DNA from 2 places in the Neobacillus sp. S1115 genome. Region 1 is predicted to be linked to the other one. Evidence: a T-box and tRNA genes for the amino acid it is inferred to sense, from the RefSeq annotation. Region 1 holds a T-box; the other holds one or more tRNA genes.
What was found. The T-box of region 1 lies ahead of tyrS (tyrosine--tRNA ligase). A T-box ahead of a tRNA ligase gene usually reads a tRNA of that ligase, here a tRNA-Tyr.
Positions count from the first base shown of each region.

Region 2: it encodes a tRNA-Tyr, which carries the amino acid that the T-box ahead of tyrS (tyrosine--tRNA ligase) is inferred to sense. The anticodon was not compared.

Region 1 covers NZ_AP038275.1:4,942,563-4,951,632, reverse strand. The annotation lists gene ACZ5B7_RS24230 (DUF6954 family protein) at 52-246, opposite strand; gene tyrS (tyrosine--tRNA ligase) at 353-1,612, opposite strand; T-box leader at 1,656-1,869, opposite strand; gene ACZ5B7_RS24220 (transglycosylase domain-containing protein) at 2,016-4,763, shown strand; gene rpsD (30S ribosomal protein S4) at 4,888-5,490, opposite strand; gene megL (methionine gamma-lyase) at 5,841-7,019, shown strand; gene ACZ5B7_RS24205 (GAF domain-containing protein) at 7,044-7,523, opposite strand; gene refZ (forespore capture DNA-binding protein RefZ) at 7,677-8,309, shown strand; gene ezrA (septation ring formation regulator EzrA) at 8,558-9,070, shown strand, end outside.
Region 2 covers NZ_AP038275.1:4,172,265-4,181,334, reverse strand. The annotation lists gene ACZ5B7_RS20215 (exodeoxyribonuclease III) at 1-389, shown strand, start outside; gene ACZ5B7_RS20210 (hypothetical protein) at 444-581, opposite strand; rRNA gene ACZ5B7_RS20205 (16S ribosomal RNA) at 975-2,524, shown strand; rRNA gene ACZ5B7_RS20200 (23S ribosomal RNA) at 2,730-5,666, shown strand; tRNA gene ACZ5B7_RS20195 (tRNA-Leu) at 5,913-5,999, shown strand; tRNA gene ACZ5B7_RS20190 (tRNA-Gly) at 6,013-6,087, shown strand; tRNA gene ACZ5B7_RS20185 (tRNA-Leu) at 6,093-6,181, shown strand; tRNA gene ACZ5B7_RS20180 (tRNA-Ala) at 6,280-6,355, shown strand; tRNA gene ACZ5B7_RS20175 (tRNA-Met) at 6,374-6,447, shown strand; tRNA gene ACZ5B7_RS20170 (tRNA-Tyr) at 6,473-6,557, shown strand; tRNA gene ACZ5B7_RS20165 (tRNA-Trp) at 6,563-6,633, shown strand; gene ACZ5B7_RS20160 (NUDIX hydrolase) at 6,771-7,538, shown strand; tRNA gene ACZ5B7_RS20155 (tRNA-Ile) at 7,692-7,765, shown strand; gene mutM (bifunctional DNA-formamidopyrimidine glycosylase/DNA-(apurinic or apyrimidinic site) lyase) at 7,873-8,682, shown strand; gene ACZ5B7_RS20145 (helix-turn-helix transcriptional regulator) at 8,849-9,070, shown strand, end outside.

The sequences.
Region 1 (9,070 bases):
CTGATATATTTAGAAATCTGCTGATAAATGGCAAAAATTCGCTGATATATGCTAATTCCGTTTGCGTTTGGCCCAGCTAATTCCCTTTCGATAGCCGAATCCCAAGATTAGATAGATTACCAAAATAATTACTCCCGTAACCAATCTTTCCTGCATGCTTCCATCTGCCATAAGAACCGGTCCAAGGCCAAAAAACGTAACCAAGCCAATGAGAAGGATAAAAACAGCGTGTACTAAAATTCTCACTACTTTCACCTCCAAATTTCCTTTTTATATATTGACGTTGAAAAGAAAAAAGCTGTTACAAATAAAAAGGACTTTGGGTTGCAGTCCCAAAGCCCCTTTATACCAATTAATATTTAATTAACGTATATTTCTTTTTCCCTCTTCGGACAATCGTAAACTGGCCTTCAATTTTGTCAGTTTCCTGAAGAGTATAAGAGGTATCAGTTACCTTTTCTCCATTAATGGCAATGGCACCATTTGAAATATCTTCACGAGCCTGGCGCTTGGAAGGAGAGATCTTTGCCGCTACTAATAGCTCAACCAAATTATTTTCCTCTTCATTTTGCAGCGCGTAAGACGGTACATCTTTAAAGCCCTGCTTGATTTCAGCAGCCGATAAACTGCGAACGTCTCCGCTAAATAGTGCTTCGGAAATCTTGATGGCCTGCTGCAAGGCATCCTCTCCGTGAATCAGACGTGTCATCTCTTCCGCCAGTGCCTTTTGGCCTTTACGGAGATGCGGCTCTTCTTGGACACAGACTTCTAATTGTTCAATTTCCTCACGAGAAAGGTAGGTAAACAGCTTCAAGTATTTCACCACATCGGCATCGGCTGTGTTAATCCAGAACTGATAGAACTCGTAAGGAGTGGTTTTTTCCGGGTCGAGCCAGATAGCGCCGCCTTCTGATTTTCCAAACTTGGTACCGTCGGATTTGGTTACAAGCGGAATCGTCAGCCCAAAGGCTTTCGTCTCTTCGTTATGCATTTTCCGAATTAACTCAAGACCTGAGGTAATGTTCCCCCACTGGTCACTGCCGCCAACCTGTAATTTGCAGTTATAATGATCATATAAATGGTTGAAATCCATCGCCTGTAAAATCGTGTAGGTGAACTCAGTAAAAGAGATCCCTGTTTCAAGCCTAGAGGCAATCGTATCCTTTGCCAGCAGGTAGTTGACACCGATATGCTTGCCGATATCACGCAGGAAGGCAATGACACTCATGGGCTCGGTCCAGTCGTAGTTGTTGACCATAACTGCGCCATTTTCTCCTTCAAACTCAAAAATGGCCGCTAATTGCTTTTTAATGCCTTCAACGTTTTTCTGTACCGCTTCGATTGTTTGCAGCTTTCGTTCTTCGCTTTTACCGCTCGGGTCGCCAATCAGCCCAGTTGCGCCTCCGACCAATACAAGCGGACGATGTCCATGCTGCTGGAATCTCCTTAGTGTTAAAAACGGCACCAAATGGCCGATATGAAGACTGTCAGCGGTTGGGTCTGTCCCGCAATAGAGGGAAATTTTTTCGTTATCTAAAAGATTTTGCAACCCTTCTTCATCTGTTTGCTGATAAATAATGCCCCGCCATTTCAAATCCTCTAATAAGTTCATTACTCAAAACCTCCAATAAAAAATAAAAACGCCCCTGCAATTATGCAGGGACGTAAAATATACGCGGTACCACCCAGCTTGAGGAAATTCCTCCAACTTGAAAAAGTAACGGTTTAAACCGTTCTCCGCTACTGTTTCTTCACAGAGAAAGCTCCAGGATGTAATTCACTCTTCTATATGTGGCAGCTTTCACCGGCCGCTGCCTCTCTATTTACAGGGATAGAAGAACTACAATTGATTCCCTTCAAAGCCTTAAATTATAAAAAAATGCTTATTGATTTTTTAACATATATTAAAGATAAAGTCAAACGGTAAAATGGAAATTTCAGAAAAATGTAGAAGCTTGTCAAATTTTATACCACCGATATGCTATAATGGATGTGATTTTATTAGAGGTGATGCTATGAAAGAAAAGTGGCAAATATGGAAGGAAAAAGCTGATTCCCTCCTAAATTTTATTACTCATAAAAAAACCGTCAAAGGTGCCAGGATTACGTATCAGGTTTTCTGGAACCTGTTTCTGCTTTTATTAACGGTTGTAATCCTTGGAGGGGCTTTTGCAACAGGTGTTGGCGCCGGTTATTTTGCCTCGCTCGTCAAGGATGAGCCTGTGCGTTCATACGAAGGTATGAAAAAAGATATTTACAACTATACGGAAACGTCGGACTTATATTTTGCTGATAATGTTTATCTTGGAAAACTACGGTCTGACCTGGTCCGTGATGAGGTCAAATTGAATCAGGTCTCCGATAACGTAATCAATGCTGTAATCGCTACGGAGGACGAATATTTTTACGAGCACAAAGGGGTCGTCCCAAAGGCCGTTTTTCGAGCCCTTTTTCAGGAAGTGACCAATTCTCCTATCCAATCGGGCGGAAGCACGCTGACACAGCAATTAATTAAAAACCAAATTCTAACCAATGAGGTTTCCTTCCAAAGAAAAGCAAATGAAATTTTGTTGGCTCTTCGTTTGGAGAAATTTTTCGATAAAAAGGAAATTCTTGAAGCCTACTTAAATGTGGCGACTCTTGGCAGAAATTCATCAGGGCAGAACATCGCCGGTGTCCAGGCCGCAGCAAAAGGGATCTTTGGAAAAAATGCTAGTGAGCTTACACTGCCGGAGGCTGCTTTTATTGCAGGACTGCCGCAAAGCCCGTTTGGTTATACCCCATTTACACGAGAAGGCACAGTGAAGAATAATCTGGAGCCGGGCATAACAAGAATGAAAACAGTTTTAAAAAGAATGTACGATGGCGGATATATTAATGAAAAGCAATACGCAGAAGCGTCTGCCTATGACATTACAAAGGATTTTACTCCGTCAGTACCAAATCCGCTTGATAACTATCCTTGGGTGACATTTGAAATTGAGAAACGGGCCATAGATGTTCTGACAACGGTATTGGCTAAGAAAGATGGCCATACAGAAAAAGATTTAAAACAAGATGAAAACCTTTATTACAAGTATAAGACGATGGCCAGCCATGACCTGCGGCAAAATGGCTATCAAATTCATACAACTATTAACAAAGATATATATGATGCCATGCAGGTGGTAAAAGATAACTACAAATATTACGGACCAGATAAACCGGAGGAAAAAGAAGACCCGGAAACCGGTGAAAAGAAAACCGTAATGGAACCTGTTGAGGTCGGTGCAGAACTGATTGAAAATAGTACCGGCAAAATCATCAGCTTTGTTGGCGGCAGAGATTATAATAAACAGCAGCTCAATCACGCTACCAGTGCAGTCCGCCAGAACGGTTCGACGATGAAGCCGCTGCTCGTTTACGGGCCGGCTATTGAACTCGGAAAAGCGGCGCCGGGAACCCCGCTGCCGGATGTCGAACTTAGACTGGATAAAAGCAAAAGTACACCATGGCCTCATAACTATGACAAAAGATATAGCGGGCTAGTATCAGCACGGTATGCTTTGGCCAAATCCTATAACGTGCCGGCTGTAAAGCTATACTCTGAAATCGTGGACCAGCGTCCAGCACAGTATCTGGAAAAGATGGGCTTTACCTCGCTAACAAAGGGGGACTACACGAATCTCGCTACCTCTATCGGGTCTTTGGATAACGGCGTAACTGTTGAAGAAAATACAAATGCTTTTAGTACCTTTGCCAATGGCGGGAAATTTATCGATGCTTACCTGATCGATAAAATTGTCGACAAGGACGGTAAAATTATCTATCAGCATGAAGTAAAACCTGTTGATGTCTTTAAACCTCAGACTGCATTCTTGACCATTGATATGATGCGGGATGTAATAAATATGGGTACAGCAGCAGGTGTAAAGAGCAAACTGAATTTCAGTGCTGATTGGGCAGGAAAAACCGGTACTGGTAACAATTATTTTGATTCGTGGTTTGTTGCCTTCAACCCGAATGTAACACTTGGAATTTGGACTGGATATGATACGCAGAAATCTTTAAAAACCAGCGGAATGTCTTACAGTCAGCGGACCAATAATCTTTGGGCTGAACTGATGAATGCGGCACATAAAATTAAACCGGATTTAGTTGCTCCAAAAGAAAGCTTCCAAATGCCTGAAGGAATTGTTAAAACCTCCTATTGCGCAGTTTCTGGCATGCTTCCGTCAGCGGCCTGTTCAAAGGCAGGCTTGGTTGAGAGTGATTATTTCAATGCCAAAGATGTTCCTACGAAAGTTGATGATAGTTTAATCGAAGGAAATTATGTAACGATCGGAAATAGTAAATATCTGGCTCTTGATTCCACACCAAAAGAGTTTACCCAGTATGGAACAATCTTAAACCCAGACTTTATCAACAGAATGGTAGGCAATGACTTTAAAAATATCAGCCAGCTTATTCCAAACAGGGGCAGATGGGACAATGTGTTTGTCTCAGGTGCTAAAATGGCCGATAACGGCAAGAAACCGGACAGTGTCACCTTGGCCGCATCCGGCAATACCCTCACATGGAGCGCACCGGCAGACAATGATATCGTCGGCTACCGTGTCTATCAGGGTGGATTTTTTGGAGCGAAGATCGCAAGCATCAACAGCGGTTCCTCACTATCCTATAATGTTGGAAATGGAAGCTTCTATGTAACGGCAGTTGATATTGCAGGAAATGAATCCGCACCTTCAAATGTAGTGGAAGTAGGAGTTTTAACTCAACAATAACATTTAATGGGGGTCTCAAAATTAGATTTTGGGACTCCTGTTTTTTATTTCCAAATGCATTTTCAAAAAACATAAAAAAGCCCCAGAATAGAAATTCTGGGGCTTTACAAATGCTAAATACAAATTAACGAGAGTAGAACTCGACGATAAGAGTTTCGTTAATTTCAGCAGGTAATTCAGATCGCTCTGGTAAGCGAGTGAAAGTACCTTCTAATTTGTCAGCATCGAAAGTTAAATAATCAGGAACGAAGTTAGTTGCTTCGATTGCTTCTTTGATTACATCAAGGTTGCGAGATTTTTCACGAACGCTGATAGTTTGGCCAGCAGCAACGCGGTATGATGGGATATCAACGCGAGCGCCATCAACTAAGATGTGGCCATGGTTAACTAATTGACGAGCCGCACGGCGAGTGCGTGCAAGACCTAAACGATAAACTACGTTATCAAGACGAGACTCAAGAAGAACCATGAAGTTTTCGCCATGAACGCCGCCTAATTTGCCAGCTCTGTCGAATAGGTTGCGGAATTGACGCTCATTAACACCGTACATATGACGAAGCTTTTGCTTCTCTTGTAACTGCAATCCGTATTCAGAAAGCTTTTTGCGTTGGTTTGGACCATGTTGTCCAGGAGCGTAAGGACGCTTTTCTAATTCTTTACCTGTGCCGCTTAGAGAGATTCCAAGACGACGGGATAGTTTCCAGCTTGGGCCGGTATATCGAGCCATGAATGACTCCTCCTTTAAGTTTTTATTTTGGTAAAATAAAAACCGTAACGAAACATCGATAACAGCCATTTTGTTTTCATGCACCATCGCCCTAGCAGCTAAGGGTTACGCGATGCACCTTCGCAAGAAGCTCTCGCGAGGAACAAAATGGAACAGCTAAAATCGTTTCATAGGCTGCAATATTTTACACAAAGAGTATTATATAATTTTTATTCGTGGTAAGTCAAGCTAATTTTTATTATAACACTGAAGTCATTCAGATAAGGTGATTTTAACAGACCAATTTTATTATACATATACTACAGAGAATTGAAATCGGTTTCAGTCAGGAGGGGACTTGCATTTTGGAAATGAAGAAAGCCCGATTTGAAACGGAAGTGATTCATGCCGGTTATTGTCCCGAGCAACACCAAGGAAGCTTAGTGCCACCGTTGTATCAAACATCTACCTTTACATTTGCCGATGCGGAACAAGGAGAAAAGCGGTTTGCCGGTGTGGAAGAGGGTTTTGTTTATTCGCGGTTGGGGAATCCGACCGTAAAAGTTCTTGAGGAAAGGATTGCTGCGCTCGAAGGCGGGGAGGCCGGATTGGCCTTTTCTTCAGGAATGGCCGCTGTCAGCGCTGTGTTGCTGGCTTTAACAAAGTCCGGCCGTCATATTCTTTGCTCCAAAGGGTTGTATGGCTGCACATTTGGTTTACTGCAATTGATGAAGGAGAAATTTGACATTGATCATCATTTTTCCGAAATGGATTCGGCGGAAACCTTAGAATCCGAGATTCGCCCCAATACTTCCTGCATCTATATCGAAACCCCGATTAACCCGACTATGAAGCTCGTCGACCTGGAATTGGCGGCAGCAGTCGCAAAAGAGAAGGGGATTCCGGTGGTTGTTGATAATACCTTTAGTTCTCCCTATATCCAAACGCCGCTCACTTGCGGCTGTGATATCGTCATTCATAGTGCAACAAAATATATATGCGGCCATGGTGACGTTATTGCTGGTTTAGTGGTCGGGAAACAGGAGTTTATTAAGCAGGTTTCTAAGACTGTTCATAAGGATTTTGGCGGAATCATGTCACCGTTTGATGCCTGGCTTCTGCTAAGAGGCATCAAAACCCTGCCGGTTCGAATGGATCGTCATTCTGAAAATGCCCTAAAGCTATTCAAATTTTTGAAAGGTCATCCAAAAGTAAAGGATATATTTTATCCTGGTGACCCGGAACATCCTGATTATTCCATAATGAAAAAGCAGATGAAACAAGCTGGCGGGCTGCTTTCCTTTTCACTTCATGGGACAAAGGAAACAGCGCAGCATTTTATGAATCAATTGGAACTAATTAAAATTGCGGTAAGTTTGGGAGACACGGAAACATTGATCCAGCATCCGGCGACAATGACTCACGCGGTCGTACCAGAAGAAGAACGGCTAAAAATGGGGATTGACAATACATTACTTCGGCTTTCCTTCGGTCTTGAAGCTTGGGAGGACTTAAAAGAGGATTTGGAACAAGCGCTTGATAAAATATAAAACTCGCCGTATGGCGAGTTTTCTTTATACGTGTTCGATTAGGATGGAGACGAATTCCTCAAGCTTTTCTTGGTCCAACTCATCAAAACGGTTTTTTTCCGGCGAATCAATATCTAGGACACCTATAACCTGATCACCTTTTACAAGTGGAATGACAATCTCTGACTGGGATGCAGCATCACAGGCGATATGGCCCGGGAATTGATGCACGTCTGCGACCCGAAGCGTCTCTGCTTTCTGGACTGCTGTCCCGCATACACCTTTTCCAACCGGAATACGGACGCAGGCAGGCAGGCCTTGAAATGGTCCAAGCACTAGCTCCCCGTCCTCCATCAAATAAAAGCCGACCCAATTAATCCGGTCTAAAAATTGGTTCAACAAGGAGGAAGCATTGCTCAAATTGGCAATTTGATTTTTTTCATCGTGGATGAGGGCATGCAATTGCTTCTTTACTAATTCATAATTTTCTTCACGAGTCCCTTTGTACATTTCGACGTTAAACATCCTTTTTCCCCCTACTTTTTAAAGTTTTATAGTCTATTTTAGCAGATTGAAAAGAAAAAGAGCAGACTTTGTCGATTTTTTCATGGAGGAATCCTTATCAAGAAAAAGAACAATTATATTAGGGGATTTTGTGTTCGAAAAGGGGGAAAAGGGATGAAGAAAAGTTCAAAGGATTCGGTCGTTGCAGCTGCTATTTTGTTGTTCAATTCCAAAGGCTACTCAGGTACGTCGATAAGGGATATCGCTGATGCCGCGAAAGTAAATACGGCCACCATTGCTTACTACTTTGGCAACAAAGAGGGGCTTTTGGAATATTGTTTTACCTATTTTTTTGAACAGTACATCAATAAAATGGAAGCGGCCTTTGCCACCATTGAAAAAGGGGCAGCAATTTGTCTGAAGCGCGTGGTAGCGGATTTGCTCCATTATCAATGGGAAAACATTCAGCTTGCCAGCTTTGTGTACAGGGAAATGTCAATTGATTCGCAAATGGTAAGAGAAATCATGGCCACCTATTCCTTGAAGGAAAAGTACTATTTTCAAAAGATATTTGAAAGAGGCTTTGAGTGGAATGAATTTCGGCCGCATTCGATTCCTTATTTAATTATCCAGCTAAAGGGTCTTTTAATGATGCCGTTTATGAATACTCATTACATGAGAGAAGTGCTGTATGTTTTCCCAAATGAAAAGTTTTTCGAGCAAAAATATTTAAAGGACCTTTTTCAATGGATTGACAAAACTCTTTGTTCCGATGTTCAAATAAAAAAAGAAGCGATTATAAAGTAGAGTCCAGGATTTGAATAAAAGCCCTCAGCTGAAAAGCTCCCTCAAAATGATCTAAAAAAAGGTAAAGCACTGGCTGTCATGATGAATTTATACAGCAGAGTGCTTTTTTTGATTTTCTTTTACAAAAAAATTGAAATTACTAGTCAAAAATTGTCGTATACATGGTATCATTAAGGCATCGAATTTAATCATTAACGGATTTTTTAAATAGATGTGAATGACAGCTGTTCGGAACAGGAGGCTTGCAAGTGAAATATATAATAGGGTTATTCATCCTTATCCTTGCGATATTTGTATTAGGGTATCTAATAAAGAAAAAGCATTTTAAAGAAATGGACCATCTCGAGGCCTGGAAAATTGATTTGTTTAATAGACCAATCCCTGATGAAATGGCTAAAGTAAAACAGCTTAATATGACCGGACAAACAGAGGAGCTTTTTGAGCGCTGGCGGAATGAATGGGACGATATTGTGACTGTCAAGCTGCCGGATTTGGAAGAAATGCTGTTTGATGCAGAAGAATACATAGACCGCTATAGATTCAAAAAAGCAAAAGAGGCCCAAAGCAAAATCACGGAAAAATTACAAGAAACTGAAAAACAAGTTAATAAAATTATCGAAGAGCTTCATGAACTGGTCGGCAGTGAGGAAAAGAACCGTGTAGAAATTGAGGAATTAAAGGAACTGTATCGAGAGACAAAGAAAACCTTGCTCGCGCATCGCCATAGCTTTGGCAATTCCGAGAAACATCTGGAAGCGGCG
Region 2 (9,070 bases), 770 kb from region 1:
GGGAGGTGCGGATTCTTCAGCATCTGCAAGAGCTGGATAAGATAAAGCCTGTTGTCTTTTGCGGCGATTTAAATGTTGCCCACATGGAAATTGATTTAAGGAATCCGAAATCAAATGTAGGGAATTCAGGTTTTACAGACGAAGAACGTGCTAAAATGTCAACACTTCTGGAGGCAGGATTTGTCGACAGCTTCCGACATTTCTATCCGGATAAAGAGGGAGCTTATACGTGGTGGTCATACATGAATAAAGTTCGAGAAAGAAATATCGGATGGCGGATTGACTACTTCATCGTCTCGCAAACTTTAGGTGAGCGTTTAAAAAATGTTGATATTCACGCTCATGTTATGGGTAGTGATCATTGTCCTGTAGTGCTGGAAATACATTAAGGATTAAGGTTAAAAAAACCCTTTGTCATGGTTTGGCAAAGGGTTTTTTTAACCTTAAATTTCATTAAGAGGTGTTCCCAGTTCGTCAAATTCAGGATTCTTATCTGAATCGGTTGAATTGCCTAGTTGTTCTTGAGCGCTTGAGTCGACGAAATCTGTATCATTTTCTTTTTTCATTGGATTGAAATTCAAATTAACAGCCCCTTCCTAGAGAAAAATTACTTAAGTATTTTTTCCCAAGCAGAAGAAAACTAAACGTTTTTAAAAATAAAAATTACTATTTGAAATGAACTTTTATCATAGTTAAAAATAGCAGTTGACGAACATTCATTTGAGTAGTAATATAAACATTGTCGCTGATGCGAGATAGTTGGAAGAAAAGTTCTGTTTCATCAATTATCTTGATGAAGGTTGACAAAGAGAAGGCATTATGTTAATATAACAAATGTCGCTAATTGATAGATTAGTAGATAGTTCTTTGAAAACTAAACAAACAAAAACGTCAACAAACAATAATTATCATGTTTCTTCTACTAAATAGAAAACATGAGCCAACGTAACATTTTTGAGCTAATCAACTCAACTTTATTGGAGAGTTTGATCCTGGCTCAGGACGAACGCTGGCGGCGTGCCTAATACATGCAAGTCGAGCGAATCACTGGGGCGCAAGTCCCGCTGGTTAGCGGCGGACGGGTGAGTAACACGTGGGCAACCTGCCTGTAAGACTGGGATAACTTCGGGAAACCGGAGCTAATACCGGATAATTTCTTCCCTCACATGAGGGAAGGTTGAAAGTCGGTTTCGGCTGACACTTACAGATGGGCCCGCGGCGCATTAGCTAGTTGGTGAGGTAACGGCTCACCAAGGCGACGATGCGTAGCCGACCTGAGAGGGTGATCGGCCACACTGGGACTGAGACACGGCCCAGACTCCTACGGGAGGCAGCAGTAGGGAATCTTCCACAATGGACGAAAGTCTGATGGAGCAACGCCGCGTGAGCGATGAAGGCCTCCGGGTCGTAAAGCTCTGTTGTCAGGGAAGAACAAGTATCGGAGTAACTGCCGGTACCTTGACGGTACCTGACCAGAAAGCCACGGCTAACTACGTGCCAGCAGCCGCGGTAATACGTAGGTGGCAAGCGTTGTCCGGAATTATTGGGCGTAAAGCGCGCGCAGGCGGTCCTTTAAGTCTGATGTGAAAGCCCACGGCTCAACCGTGGAGGGTCATTGGAAACTGGGGGACTTGAGTGCAGAAGAGGAAAGCGGAATTCCACGTGTAGCGGTGAAATGCGTAGAGATGTGGAGGAACACCAGTGGCGAAGGCGGCTTTCTGGTCTGTAACTGACGCTGAGGCGCGAAAGCGTGGGGAGCAAACAGGATTAGATACCCTGGTAGTCCACGCCGTAAACGATGAGTGCTAAGTGTTAGAGGGTTTCCGCCCTTTAGTGCTGCAGCTAACGCATTAAGCACTCCGCCTGGGGAGTACGGCCGCAAGGCTGAAACTCAAAGGAATTGACGGGGGCCCGCACAAGCGGTGGAGCATGTGGTTTAATTCGAAGCAACGCGAAGAACCTTACCAGGTCTTGACATCCTCTGACACTCCTAGAGATAGGAATTTCCCCTTCGGGGGACAGAGTGACAGGTGGTGCATGGTTGTCGTCAGCTCGTGTCGTGAGATGTTGGGTTAAGTCCCGCAACGAGCGCAACCCTTGATCTTAGTTGCCAGCATTCAGTTGGGCACTCTAAGGTGACTGCCGGTGACAAACCGGAGGAAGGTGGGGATGACGTCAAATCATCATGCCCCTTATGACCTGGGCTACACACGTGCTACAATGGATGGTACAAAGGGCAGCGAAGCCGCGAGGTGGAGCCAATCCCATAAAACCATTCTCAGTTCGGATTGCAGGCTGCAACTCGCCTGCATGAAGCCGGAATCGCTAGTAATCGCGGATCAGCATGCCGCGGTGAATACGTTCCCGGGCCTTGTACACACCGCCCGTCACACCACGAGAGTTTGTAACACCCGAAGTCGGTGGGGTAACCGTAAGGAGCCAGCCGCCTAAGGTGGGACAGATGATTGGGGTGAAGTCGTAACAAGGTAGCCGTATCGGAAGGTGCGGCTGGATCACCTCCTTTCTAAGGATAATGCAGTCCTTATGGACTGATAAGATGTTGACTGTTTTCTGTTTGTTTAGTTTTGAGGGAATTATTTCTCTCAAAGCTTTTTTTGTTCGTTCTTTGAAAACTAGATAATCGTAAAAGAAGAAGTAACCAAGTAAGAACCGAGTAATCGCCATTTTAGTTTTTCTCTCTTATTTTCAAGAGTAAGTAAAACCTTTTAGGTTAAGTTAGAAAGGGCGCACGGTGAATGCCTTGGCACTAGGAGCCGATGAAGGACGGGACTAACACCGATATGCTTCGGGGAGCTGTAAGTAAGCGCCGATCCGGAGATTTCCGAATGGGGAAACCCACTGTTCGTAATGGAGCAGTATCTTTACCTGAATACATAGGGTATTGAAGGCAGACCCGGGGAACTGAAACATCTAAGTACCCGGAGGAAGAGAAAGCAAACGCGATTCCCTGAGTAGCGGCGAGCGAAACGGGAACAGCCCAAACCGAAAGGCTTGCCTTTCGGGGTTGTAGGACACTCAACATGGAGTTACAAAGGAACGGAGTAGATGAAGCGGTCTGGAAAGGCCGGCCATAGAAGGTAAAAGCCCTGTAGTTGAAACTTCGTTCCCTCCTGAGTGGATCCTGAGTACGGCCGGACACGTGAAATCCGGTCGGAAGCAGGGAGGACCATCTCCCAAGGCTAAATACTCCCTAGTGACCGATAGTGAACCAGTACCGTGAGGGAAAGGTGAAAAGCACCCCGGAAGGGGAGTGAAAGAGATCCTGAAACCGTGTGCCTACAAGTAGTCAGAGCCCGTTCATGGGTGATGGCGTGCCTTTTGTAGAATGAACCGGCGAGTTACGATTGCATGCGAGGTTAAGTTGAAGAGACGGAGCCGCAGCGAAAGCGAGTCTGAATAGGGCGAATTAGTATGTAGTCGTAGACCCGAAACCAGGTGATCTACCCATGTCCAGGGTGAAGTCCAGGTAACACTGGATGGAGGCCCGAACCCACGCACGTTGAAAAGTGCGGGGATGAGGTGTGGGTAGCGGAGAAATTCCAATCGAACTTGGAGATAGCTGGTTCTCTCCGAAATAGCTTTAGGGCTAGCCTCACGTAGTTAGAGTCTTGGAGGTAGAGCACTGTTTGGACTAGGGGCCCTCATCGGGTTACCGAATTCAGACAAACTCCGAATGCCAATGACTTATCCGTGGGAGTCAGACTGCGAGTGATAAGATCCGTAGTCAAAAGGGAAACAGCCCAGACCACCAGCTAAGGTCCCAAAGTATACGTTAAGTGGAAAAGGATGTGGAGTTGCTTAGACAACCAGGATGTTGGCTTAGAAGCAGCCACCATTTAAAGAGTGCGTAATAGCTCACTGGTCGAGTGACTCTGCGCCGAAAATGTACCGGGGCTAAACGTATCACCGAAGCTGTGGGTGGACACCTCATGGTGTCCGCGGTAGGAGAGCGTTCTAAGGGCGTTGAAGCTAGACCGTAAGGACTGGTGGAGCGCTTAGAAGTGAGAATGCCGGTATGAGTAGCGAAAGATGAGTGAGAATCTCATCCACCGTATGCCTAAGGTTTCCTGAGGAAGGCTCGTCCGCTCAGGGTTAGTCGGGACCTAAGCCGAGGCCGAAAGGCGTAGGCGATGGACAACAGGTTGATATTCCTGTACCACCTCTTTATCGTTTGAGTGATGGGGGGACGCAGGAGGATAGGGTAAGCGCACTGCTGGATATGTGCGTGCAAGCAGTTAGGCTGGTGAATAGGAAAATCCGTTCACCGAACAGGCTCGAGCTGTGATGCCGAGGGAATTATAGTACCGAAGTTCCTGATTCCACACTGCCAAGAAAAGCCTCTAGCGAGATAAAAGGTGCCCGTACCGCAAACCGACACAGGTAGGCGAGGAGAGAATCCTAAGGTGAGCGAGAGAACTCTCGTTAAGGAACTCGGCAAAATGACCCCGTAACTTCGGGAGAAGGGGTGCTTTTTGGGGTGAATAGCCCCGAAGAGCCGCAGTGAATAGGCCCAGGCGACTGTTTAGCAAAAACACAGGTCTCTGCAAAGCCGCAAGGCGAAGTATAGGGGCTGACGCCTGCCCGGTGCTGGAAGGTTAAGAGGAGGGGTTAGCGTAAGCGAAGCTCTGAATCGAAGCCCCAGTAAACGGCGGCCGTAACTATAACGGTCCTAAGGTAGCGAAATTCCTTGTCGGGTAAGTTCCGACCCGCACGAAAGGCGTAACGATCTGGGCACTGTCTCAACGAGAGACTCGGTGAAATTATAGTACCTGTGAAGATGCAGGTTACCCGCGACAGGACGGAAAGACCCCATGGAGCTTTACTGTAGCCTGATATTGAATTTTGGTACAGCTTGTACAGGATAGGTAGGAGCCTGAGATGCCGGAGCGCCAGCTTCGGTGGAGGCGTCGGTGGGATACTACCCTGGCTGTATTGAAATTCTAACCCGCACCCCTGATCGGGGTGGGAGACAGTGTCAGGTGGGCAGTTTGACTGGGGCGGTCGCCTCCTAAAGTGTAACGGAGGCGCCCAAAGGTTCCCTCAGAATGGTTGGAAATCATTCGCAGAGTGTAAAGGCACAAGGGAGCTTGACTGCGAGACCTACAAGTCGAGCAGGGACGAAAGTCGGGCTTAGTGATCCGGTGGTTCCGCATGGAAGGGCCATCGCTCAACGGATAAAAGCTACCCTGGGGATAACAGGCTTATCTCCCCCAAGAGTCCACATCGACGGGGAGGTTTGGCACCTCGATGTCGGCTCATCGCATCCTGGGGCTGTAGTCGGTCCCAAGGGTTGGGCTGTTCGCCCATTAAAGCGGTACGCGAGCTGGGTTCAGAACGTCGTGAGACAGTTCGGTCCCTATCCGTCGTGGGCGCAGGAAATTTGAGAGGAGCTGTCCTTAGTACGAGAGGACCGGGATGGACGCACCGCTGGTGTACCAGTTGTCTTGCCAAAGGCATCGCTGGGTAGCTATGTGCGGACGGGATAAGTGCTGAAAGCATCTAAGCATGAAGCCCCCCTCTAGATGAGATTTCCCATAGCGTCAAGCTAGTAAGATCCCTGAAAGATGATCAGGTTGATAGGTCAGAGGTGGAAGCGCGGTGACGTGTGGAGCTGACTGATACTAATCGATCGAGGACTTAACCAAAATCGAAAAGCGGAAGCGGCCGGTTAGCAACGTATGGCCTGGAGGACTTTGACTGAGATAAAGGAAACACGATGAGCGAAGCGAATCGATGTTGACTTATCGTAGGGAAAAGACCGAAGGACACTAGTTGCTGGACGCTGGAGCTAGACAATTATCAATGTAAAATGGTAACTCGTTCTTATCATACTTCTTCTTTATTATCTAGTTTTGAGGGAATGAAATCCCAATAATCAATATTATTACTTTGCGGGTGTGGCGGAATCGGCAGACGCGCTAGATTCAGGTTCTAGTGGTAGTAATACCGTATGGGTTCAAGTCCCTTTACCCGCACCAAAAAGATCAAAATGCGGAAGTAGTTCAGTGGTAGAACACCACCTTGCCAAGGTGGGGGTCGCGGGTTCGAATCCCGTCTTCCGCTCCAAACATGCCGGGGTGGCGGAACTGGCAGACGCACAGGACTTAAAATCCTGCGGTAGGTGACTACCGTACCGGTTCGATTCCGGTCCTCGGCACCATTTTCATTACGGGAAATAGCTTAGCTTGGTAAAGCACTACGTTCGGGATGTACGGGTTGTTAACTTCGAATCCTGTTTACCCGATTATCTAAAAGTATGGGGCCTTAGCTCAGCTGGGAGAGCGCCTGCTTTGCACGCAGGAGGTCAGCGGTTCGATCCCGCTAGGCTCCACCATTTTCATATTTTATTTTTGGCGGTGTAGCTCAGCTGGCTAGAGCGTACGGTTCATACCCGTAAGGTCGGGGGTTCGATCCCCTCCGCCGCTATTATTTTTTTTGCAAAATTTATAATGGAGGGGTAGCGAAGTGGCTAAACGCGGCGGACTGTAAATCCGCTCCCTCAGGGTTCGGCGGTTCGAATCCGTCCCCCTCCACCATTTATAGGGGCATAGTTTAAAGGTAGAACTAAGGTCTCCAAAACCTTCAGTGTGGGTTCGATTCCTACTGCCCCTGTCTATAGATTTTAAAAAGAACGCCTTCTGAATATTTTCAGGAAGGCGTTTTTTGTGCTAAATTGTATTGAACTAACAAATGGAACCTATTTCATTAAAACGCGTAAACTGGTGTAATTCAATGAAAAGGGGAAAAAAATGTTTTATGTAAGAGAAGTTTATCTGCTTGTTCCTGATAAGGTAAGTGATTTCAATGAAATTTTTGATGAACTTATTTATCCGGCTAAAATAAAAAGTGGGGCAAAAATTATCGGCCGCTGGATGACAAAAGGGAAAGAGGAAGTAACGATTATCTGGGAGTATCCGAGTCATAAAGAATATATAAAAATTGAAGAGCGTGTTATTAAAGATGAGTTGTATAAACAATTACAAAACCGCATTTCAAGTATAGACGAAATTTTTATAGATACTCGAAAAGACTATTTATCTTCATTGGGGGAATATACAAAAACAAAACAGACGATAACGGTTAGTGGGTATATTACAAATGAGAACCAAGAAACTTTATTAGTAAAAACGTATTGGAGAGCAGATACGTGGGAACTTCCTGGTGGTGGCGTTGATGAAGGAGAAACTTTAGACATGGCACTTGTTCGGGAGATTTTTGAGGAAACAGGCATTCAAGTTGAGTTGATTGGAGTATCGGGTGTGTATTCAAATGGAAGTACTGTTTCAATTGTTTTTCTTGGAAAGTATGCAGGCGGTGAGCCTAAAACATCCAAGGAGACCAAGGAAGTTCGATTCGTCAAACTCGATTCTTCCAATGTTTCACACTATATTAAGAGAGGTAAATTTATTCCCAGGGTGAAAGATGCAATGGAGGGAAATTGGGCTCCCTATGAAGCTTTCAAGGTCCGTCCATATGAATTATTAAAAAGAATGGAAGGTAATTTTGAAAAGGATTAAGTAATGTGCTGCCCGATTGACGCTGTGAACCTATTATAAATTTCTATTCAGCGCGCCAATTATCAAAATAATGAAAAAGACTGTGATATTTATCGACAATTAAAAGAATTCCTGTTATAATTATATACGTCTTTGATAATTATTTTTTATTATGGGCCTATAGCTCAGCTGGTTAGAGCGCACGCCTGATAAGCGTGAGGTCGATGGTTCAAGTCCATTTAGGCCCACTTCAATAGAGTAACTGTTTAAAACCGAGTCGATATGATTCGGTTTTTTTATTTGATTTTACCCGTTTTGGATAGCATAAAGGAAAAGAGTTTTGGAGGAAGACATTATGCCTGAACTGCCGGAAATGGAAAACTATAAGATTCTTTTAAGCCAAATGATTGCAGGTAAAACCATTACCGATGTCCAAGTTAACCGTGAAAAATCAATAAATGTGAATCCCGAACTTTTTAAAAGAACCGTACTTAATCAAAAAATAACCACCATCAATCGAAGGGGGAAACACCTTCTTTTTCAACTCCAAAATGGGCAGGTTCTGTTATTGCATCTAATGCTCGGCGGATGGATGTTTTATGGACAGGAAGCAGATAAACCTAAACGAACGATACAGGTTCAGCTTTCTTTCGGAAATGAACATTTATACTTTATTGGTCTGCGTCTGGGATATCTTCATTTATATTCCCATCAGGAAGCAGAAGAAAAACTTTCCCATCTAGGGCCGGAACCACTGAACAGCAGTTTTACACTAGATGAATTTATTAAACGAATTGGCAGCAAGCATGGCCGTTTGAAGACCACACTTTTGGATCAGGAGTTTATTGCAGGAATTGGCAATTGCTATTCTGCTGAAATCTGCTTTGATGCAAAAATTTTACCTACCAAAGACATTGATGACATTAATCCACCTAGCCGTTCACAATTGTTTCAATCGATGAAAAAAATTCTCCAAGTGGCCATTCAGAATGGTGGTTACATGGAAAATCCGATTTTCAAGGGTGATAAAAAAACGGGCGGTTTTAATCCACTATGCCAAGTATACGATCGCGAGGGAGAGAAATGCCGACGTTGCGAGGCAACAATCAAAATGGAAACAATCTCTTCCCGAAAAACTTTTTATTGTCCAGATTGTCAAAAGTAGTACTGTATCCTGCCGATTTCCGACGGGTTTTTTTATTAAAAGAAAAAATTAGCCAATTTGTCAAAATTATTGTTTCCGAATTTGTTTAAATGTACTATACTATATACAAATAAGTATAGCACATTTAAATATATATAACATATTTATTGTGAATAAGGTGGTGCTAATGATTAAACTCACCAAGCGTCAGGATGAAATTCTGCAGATTGTAAAGGAAAATGGCCCGATAACCGGTAAAGAAATTGCAGAGAAGCTTTCTGTTACCAGAGCGGCATTAAGACCGGACCTTGCAATCTTGACCATGTCTGGCAGTCTGGATGCCAGACCGCGTGTAGGCTATTTTTTTAATGACAAATTAGAAGTAAAACGGCAGGCGAAGAAGTTTATT